DNA from 3 places in the Halomonas sp. 707B3 genome. Region 3 is predicted to be linked to each of the others. Evidence: predicted binding sites of a transcription regulator. Region 3 holds the regulator's gene; each other region holds the start of a gene.

Region 1 (2,268 bases), on a different contig from region 3:
GCTTTATGGCTATCCGTACGCTGAAAGATGTTCCGATTGCCCGCAACATCGGCATGAGCTGGATGGCTATTTCCCTGATCGGTGCGGTCTCTCTCGGCATCTTTGGTCGCGCCTATGCGGTTCGCAATGGGATGGAAGTCCAAGACCCGGAAACGATCTTTATCATCCTGGCTGAGTTGCTGTTCCATCCGCTGATCACCGGCTTCCTCTACGCGGCCCTGCTTGCTGCCGTTATGAGTACTATTTCTAGCCAGCTGCTGGTGTCATCTTCATCACTGACCGAGGACTTCTATCGCCTGTTCCTGCGTAAAGAAGCTACAGACAAAGAGTGTGTAGCCGTAGGTCGTGTCAGTGTTGTGCTAGTGGGTCTGATCGCAGCCGTGATTGCCTCTGACCCGAACTCGCAAGTGCTGGGGCTGGTGAGTAACGCTTGGGCAGGTTTTGGTGCCGCCTTTGGCCCGCTGATTATCCTGTCGCTGATGTGGTCGCGTACAAACGGCGCAGGTGCTATCGCCGGTATGGTGGTGGGTGCTGCCACGGTTATGATCTGGATTGCGCTGGGCTGGAACGGCTCCTTCATGGGTGGCCCTGGCGTTTACGAGATCATCCCGGGCTTTATCGCTTCTTTCATTGCCATCCTGGCAGTAAGCAGCATGACCGCCGATGCTGGCGAGTATCAGCATATTGAACGCTAAACGAGCGTAACGTCGCTTAATTAGCCTAAGGCTTAACGGGTTGAAGTTAACCCGTTAAGCCTCCTCTTTTTTAGCCCCCTCCCCCTTCAGATATTTACCTTGCTAGGCGCTGAACTTATCAGTTCACAGCTCTTTGCCCTAGGTCAATAACGCTCCCTCGTTGGCTCGATACACTGGCTGTATGGTTTACGACAACTTTAAACCACTCACCCATCATGTTATCGGTCAGGAGCGACGCTATGCGCCATTTATCACTGCCTACCCTACTCGCCACTGGGCTTGCCGCTGCCACCTTAGCAGTTAGCAGCCAAGCCGTTGCCTATGGCGCTGGCGATTTCTTTACCCGCGTTGGCGTTGCCAACGTCGCGCCGAAAAGCGACAACGGCTCGCTCGCAGGTGGTGCCTTCGCGGTCGATGTTCAGGATAAAACCGACTTCGCTTTCACCCTGGGCTACCGTTTCCACGACAAGATGGGCGTGGAGCTGCTGGCTGCGCTCCCTTTCGAGCATGACATTGAACTCAACGGTGACAACCTAGCATCAACAAAGCACCTGCCGCCCACTCTAACGCTACAGTATTACCCACTGGGTGGTAGCGACTCTCAAGTACAGCCCTACGTGGGTGCGGGTATTAACTACACGCGCTTCTCCGATGAGAGCCTCGCCATTGGCGAGCTTGAGCTAGACGACTCATGGGGCGCGGCCGCTCAAGTGGGTGTTGATCTGCTCATTGATGACCACTGGGCACTCAACGCTGCTGCCTGGTACTTAGACATCGACACCGACGCCTCTATTAATGGCGCAGGTGCGGGCACCGTCGAGATTGATCCCATGGTGGTCATGGCAGGCTTGAGCTACCGCTTCTAGCTTCTAGCTCCCACCTTCGCTAACACGTAAAAAATGCCCAGAGCTTGCGCTCTGGGCATTGCTATTTGGTCTGGCTTACTCGCGTGGTTAACTCTCTGTGACCAGCTTGTCGACACGCTCCACCGCTTTCACTACCAATAGCTGATCGCTTGCTCTTACCTTCTCCTGCATTAAATACGCCGCCACTGCTGGAGCGACTTCACACTTGGCGGGCATGGCAGCCCCGGCATCAATGAGCGCATTTAAGCGGGCAACAAAGACATAGCGCACCCACTGGGGCAGCGACATGGTATCAATACAAAAAGGCTGCTGACTGGCAAAAGCGGCCGCATCTGGGGTGGGCGTGCGCCACAGATTAGCGGCCTTCATGGCGGCTTCAAGCTCAAGAAGCGCGGTTTGAAGCTGTTGATGGACGCTCATAAACACCTTATGGGTTGGTCATATTTAGCGTTCATTATCCCAACTCTGTGGGTAAGTTGCCACTCAAAGGCGTGCTCAATGGAGTTATTCACCGATTCACAGAAAACCTGCAAGAGGCTGTGGATAAACTATGGAAAGGTGTCGCCACCGCTAGTCTCACGCGGCTTACGCAAAGTTGCTCAATTTTTAACCACTTAGACAATAAAGCACGGATTAATCAGCGTTTGCGGCTGACAGTGGCAAGGCAGCAAGGTAGAGTGCAGGCTTGAAATGCGGAAGGATGTCAT
Region 2 (2,268 bases), on a different contig from region 3:
CAACTAACCGAATAGGCCCCCGTGAGCGTAGCGTCAGCGGCTCGCCATCTTCAAACGTCACCAAGTACCAGGTTGGGTCATCCCAGCCCCCCAGGCTCACTTCGTAGTCATCCCAGGCCGTAAAGTGCAATGCTGGCGGTATCTCACCAAAGTGTTCGATTAAAAAATCACGAAACGCAACGCCGCGCATTTCAACGTCGCGGCCCTGATAAGGGTCGAACACTGTAAACGTGACATCCGATTGGTGGCGTAGCTCGCCGAGCGCGATCTTTTGCGTTGACTCACCATTAATCAGGCTTAATGCCTGAGCATTTGCCGAGACAGGTGCCCCCCCAACAGTGGTAAAGACGAGTACTAATCCTGCTTTTATTAGCGCCCCACAGCGCCAATGCATCGGCAAGCGTGAAAAGACAGCATTCATAGCAGTGAATTTCCTAATGTGGTTGAGTACTTTAGGCTTAAATCAGGCACTTTACCAAAGCATAACTGCCAATGCGCTTCAACGGTTATTAATACAACTTAAAAAAAAGACGCAAAAAAGCCGGCCCCTTGGGCCGGCAACAGGAAGCTTACACATTAACGTAAGCCCCCTCCCCTGACGACTGACACAGCCTGCTGAATTAAGGCTTCTTACGTTCATCCTTACGCAAATGGTCACGTACCACAAAGCCTACCCAACCGACCATAAAGGTGATCATTAGCGCGACAGTAACTAGGCCGAAAATTACCGCATCATCCCAGTACATGGTGCTCCCCTCCCGCCGTGATGTATGGGGCCATCGTACTGCGTTCAGAGAAGGGGAAACTGACCTGGGTCAAGCTTTTAAAATGGTGGCCGCAAGGGTAAACGGGAACTTGATACAGGTCAGTTTTTAACGCGCTTCACCCGATAAAAACGGCTTTTTTAGAGCACCTTACGGTCTTCTACTTTACTGTGTTCAGTGCCCGGTGGCAGCGGATGGCCTTTAGCAAGCTCTGCGCGGGTGGCATCGCGAACGTCCAGAATCTTCACCTGATAGCGCAGCGTATGACCTGCCAAGGGGTGGTTGGTATCCACCGTCACGTTATCGCCGTCGATGTTCAGCACGGTGACAATCTGCGGGCCAGCCTCGCCTTCGGTTTGAAAACGGCTACCTGGCTCAATCTCCGCACCGCCAAATGACGCGCGACTCACCTCTTGCACTAACTCTTCGTTACGCAGGCCGTAAGCATCAGCGGGAGCCAGCGTGACGCTTAGTTCATCACCTGCGGCTTTGCCGGTTAAATCTCGCTCCAAGCCCGGCAAAATATTATCGTGGCCGTGAAGATACTCCAGGGGTTTTTGACGTGCATTGGAGTCATCCAGCACGCGGGGGCTGCCATCGCTGAGCACATCGCTAAGCACGTAGTGCAGGGTCACTACCTGATGGGCGGTAATCGACATGGAAAACTCCTCTCCGGTAAGCTGTCGGCTTTGTCATGGAACTCAGTCCATCAACCTCAGGGCTAGTCTAACACCGACCGGTTTTTGAGCGGGCCTAGACACCGATGTTTTCTTTTTGGAGTACACCCTTACATGCCCACCCCGACTCCTCAGCGCAGTTGGCTGGCGGCGCTTGGTATTTACTGCAAAGCGCCTGTCATCACCATGCTGTTTTTAGGCTTTTCCGCTGGTTTGCCCTTTCTATTGGTGTTTTCGACGCTCTCCGCATGGCTACGTAGCGACGGGGTCGAAGTAGCTGCCATCGGTTTTTTTGCCTGGATCGGCATGCTCTACTCCATCAAATTCTTCTGGGCACCGGTGGTAGACCGGCTCGCGCTGCCTCTGCTCACCCGCGCTTTTGGACAACGACGCGGCTGGATGCTGTTGGCCCAGGGCATGATTGCCGCCGGTCTCATTGGCCTCGCAGGAGTAGACCCAATCGGCAACCTAGGCTGGGTCGCCGCCTTTGCGCTCTTGGTGGCATTTGGCTCCGCCACGCAGGATATTGCGATAGACGCCTACCGTATTGAATCCGCGGATGACGATGTCCAGGCGGCCATGGCCTCCACGTACATTATTGGCTATCGCGGCGGGCTGCTGGCGGCAGGGGCCGGTGCGCTTTATGTGGCATCGGCGGTATCGTGGAACGCGGCTTACCTGACCATGGCCGCCCTGGTGGGCATTGGCGTGCTTACCGTGCTGATTCGCCCAGAACCCAAGCGCGCTTCATTAACCGTGCAATTAATTCACGAACCCAAAGTGCGCGCCTTTATTCGCGCCAGCCGTGGAAAGCCCAAAACGTTGCG
Region 3 (2,268 bases):
CCTCATATCGAAGCCAGCAGCCGCCTTGGTGATGCGCTTACCCGATGGAAACTGCCCCCGTTAACCTGGCCCAGCGTGGTCAGCGAAGCCACCGCCAGCGCGTTGCTGTATCTGCGTCTTCAGCGCGAGATAGCGTTAACCGCCTAGGGTTTGTATTGGGTAGAGCTTCGTAGTGTTGTTAGAATATGCGCTGCTCCTTCACCCATCGGCAGTGCGACGTTCATGTTACAACCTGACTACTTTGACCCCACTTCGTCAGACAGTGCGTCTGACGAGCCCCTTGTCCAGCAGCATGAGCTGCAGGATGCCAAGCAGAAGCGTGAATTCAACAAGTTGCAAAAACGCCTGCGGCGCGAAGTAGGGAACGCCATCATCGATTACAACATGATCGAAGAAGGTGACCGAGTCATGGTGTGTCTCTCTGGTGGTAAAGATAGCTATACGATGCTGGAGATTCTGCGCAACCTACAGCGCAACGCACCGGTTAATTTTTCCCTGGTAGCGGTCAATATGGATCAGAAGCAGCCAGGTTTCCCAGAACACGTGCTGCCCCAGTACCTGGATAAGCAAGGCGTGGAGTATCACATTCTGGAGCGTGATACCTACTCGGTGGTGAAGGAGAAAACCCCGGAAGGTAAAACCACCTGCGCGCTCTGCTCAAGGCTGCGGCGTGGTTCGTTGTATGGCTTTGCCGAGGAGATTGGGGCCAACAAAATTGCTTTGGGCCACCACCGGGAAGATATCCTGGAGACGCTGTTTCTCAATATGTTCTTTGGCGGCACCTTAAAAGCCATGCCACCGAAGCTGCTCTCGGATGATGGTAAAAACATCGTGATTCGCCCGCTGGCCTACTGCAAAGAGGCGGATATTGCGGAGTTTTCGAGGCTGATGGAGTTTCCGATCATTCCCTGCAACCTGTGCGGCTCTCAGCCCAATATGCAGCGCCAGGTTGTCAAAGAGATGCTGGCGGAGTGGGATAAAAAACACCCCGGCCGGTTGGAGAGTATGTTCAAAGCCGTAACCAACGTTGCCCCTTCGCAGCTTGCCGACCGTGAGCTGTTTGATTTTGCCGGTCTGGAAGCGAAGCAGGCCGCATTGATGGAAGGGCGCATTCAGGCGTTTAACGTGAGTTAACCGCCTGGGCTTCCTCTTCAGCCAGGGTGATGAGGCGCTGCATATCCAAAATATTGACCTCGCGCCCGGAGACGGCCACCACGTTTTGCTGCTGAAAGCGGCTAAGAATACGGCTAACCGTCTCCACCGCGAGGCCTAGATAGTTGCCCATATCTGCCCGTGACATGGAAAGCCGGAAGCTATAGGGGGAGTAGCCCCGGCGCCGAAAACGGTCAGAAAGCGTAATCAAAAAGCTGGCCAGCCGCTGATCGGCAGTTTTGCGTGACAGTAAGCGCATCATCCGCCGGTCGTCTCGTAGCTCCTTGCTCATGCTGCGGTAAAGCTGGCCGCGCAGTTCGGGCAGCTCCTCGGAGAGCGAGTCCAAACGGTCAAACGGAATTTCGCATACCGTGGTGGTTTCCAGGGCAATCACGGTGCCGGGGTAGTGCTCTTCGTCAATCCCATCCAGACCCACCAGCTCGCTGGGTAGAAAGAAATTGGTGAGCTGGTCGTTGCCATTCCCTTCGCTAGTCACCTGCTTCAAGCTGCCAGAGCGCACCGCGTAAACGCTGGTGAAAGGATCTCCTTGGCGAAACAGCGGCTCGCCTTTTTTCAACGGCGAGCGGCGGCGGATAATCGCATCGAACTGGCTCATATCCTCAAGCTCTAGGGCAAGCGGTAGGCACAGCGAGCTTAAGCTACAGGTTTGGCAGCGCGCCTCTTGCAGCAGTGAACGTCGTTGGCTGGCAGGATATGACATGTGGTGCTCCCTTTTTATTAGCCATCATAGGCGCAGGGGGTAGGTGTCTCAATACGCTTATAAAATCTTCGAGTAACGTTGGTTGCCCTGGTGTTGCAGGTGATTATCGAAGGCCATGGCTAAGTGCCGAATCAACAGCCGTCCGGTGGGCGTAGCTTGTAAATAGAGGCCTTGGCGCACTAGCAGGCCATCCTGCTCGGCGGTTTTCAACCGTTCAAGAGCGGTTGAAAAGTAGTCAGCGGCATTTATCTGCCAACGCTTGCCTATTGCTTCAAGGTCAATGGCCATATCGCACATTAAGCGCTCAATCACCTCTCTGCGCATTAGGTCATCCTTATTTAAGCGTAACCCTTTTACGGTCGCTAGCCTACCTTCATCTAAGGCAGCTTCATAGT

Evidence for each region. Region 3 encodes FNR, which switches genes on or off when oxygen is low (the NO sensors DNR and NnrR bind a similar motif). Its sites were predicted from a motif close to TTGATNTANATCAA; they were not measured.
Region 1: a site for FNR is predicted at 829-842, ahead of BIS10_RS08350 (OmpW family protein). Genes of this name have one in related genera too.
Region 2: a site for FNR is predicted at 856-869, ahead of ccoM (cytochrome c oxidase subunit CcoM). Genes of this name have one in related genera too.

Annotation. Positions count from the first base shown of each region.
Region 1 is NZ_JAMZBE010000047.1:11,319-13,586, reverse strand. It holds gene putP (sodium/proline symporter PutP) at 1-695, shown strand, start outside; gene BIS10_RS08350 (OmpW family protein) at 935-1,561, shown strand; gene BIS10_RS08345 (YqcC family protein) at 1,649-1,981, opposite strand; gene BIS10_RS08340 (DUF3549 family protein) at 2,267-2,268, shown strand, end outside.
Region 2 is NZ_JAMZBE010000036.1:15,827-18,094, forward strand. It holds gene BIS10_RS07040 (hypothetical protein) at 1-421, opposite strand, end outside; gene ccoM (cytochrome c oxidase subunit CcoM) at 621-746, opposite strand; gene BIS10_RS07045 (peptidylprolyl isomerase) at 905-1,423, opposite strand; gene BIS10_RS07050 (AmpG family muropeptide MFS transporter) at 1,556-2,268, shown strand, end outside.
Region 3 is NZ_JAMZBE010000067.1:10,229-12,496, reverse strand. It holds gene BIS10_RS10470 (DNA polymerase III subunit epsilon) at 1-147, shown strand, start outside; gene ttcA (tRNA 2-thiocytidine(32) synthetase TtcA) at 223-1,134, shown strand; gene fnr (fumarate/nitrate reduction transcriptional regulator Fnr) at 1,121-1,873, opposite strand; gene hemN (oxygen-independent coproporphyrinogen III oxidase) at 1,931-2,268, opposite strand, start outside.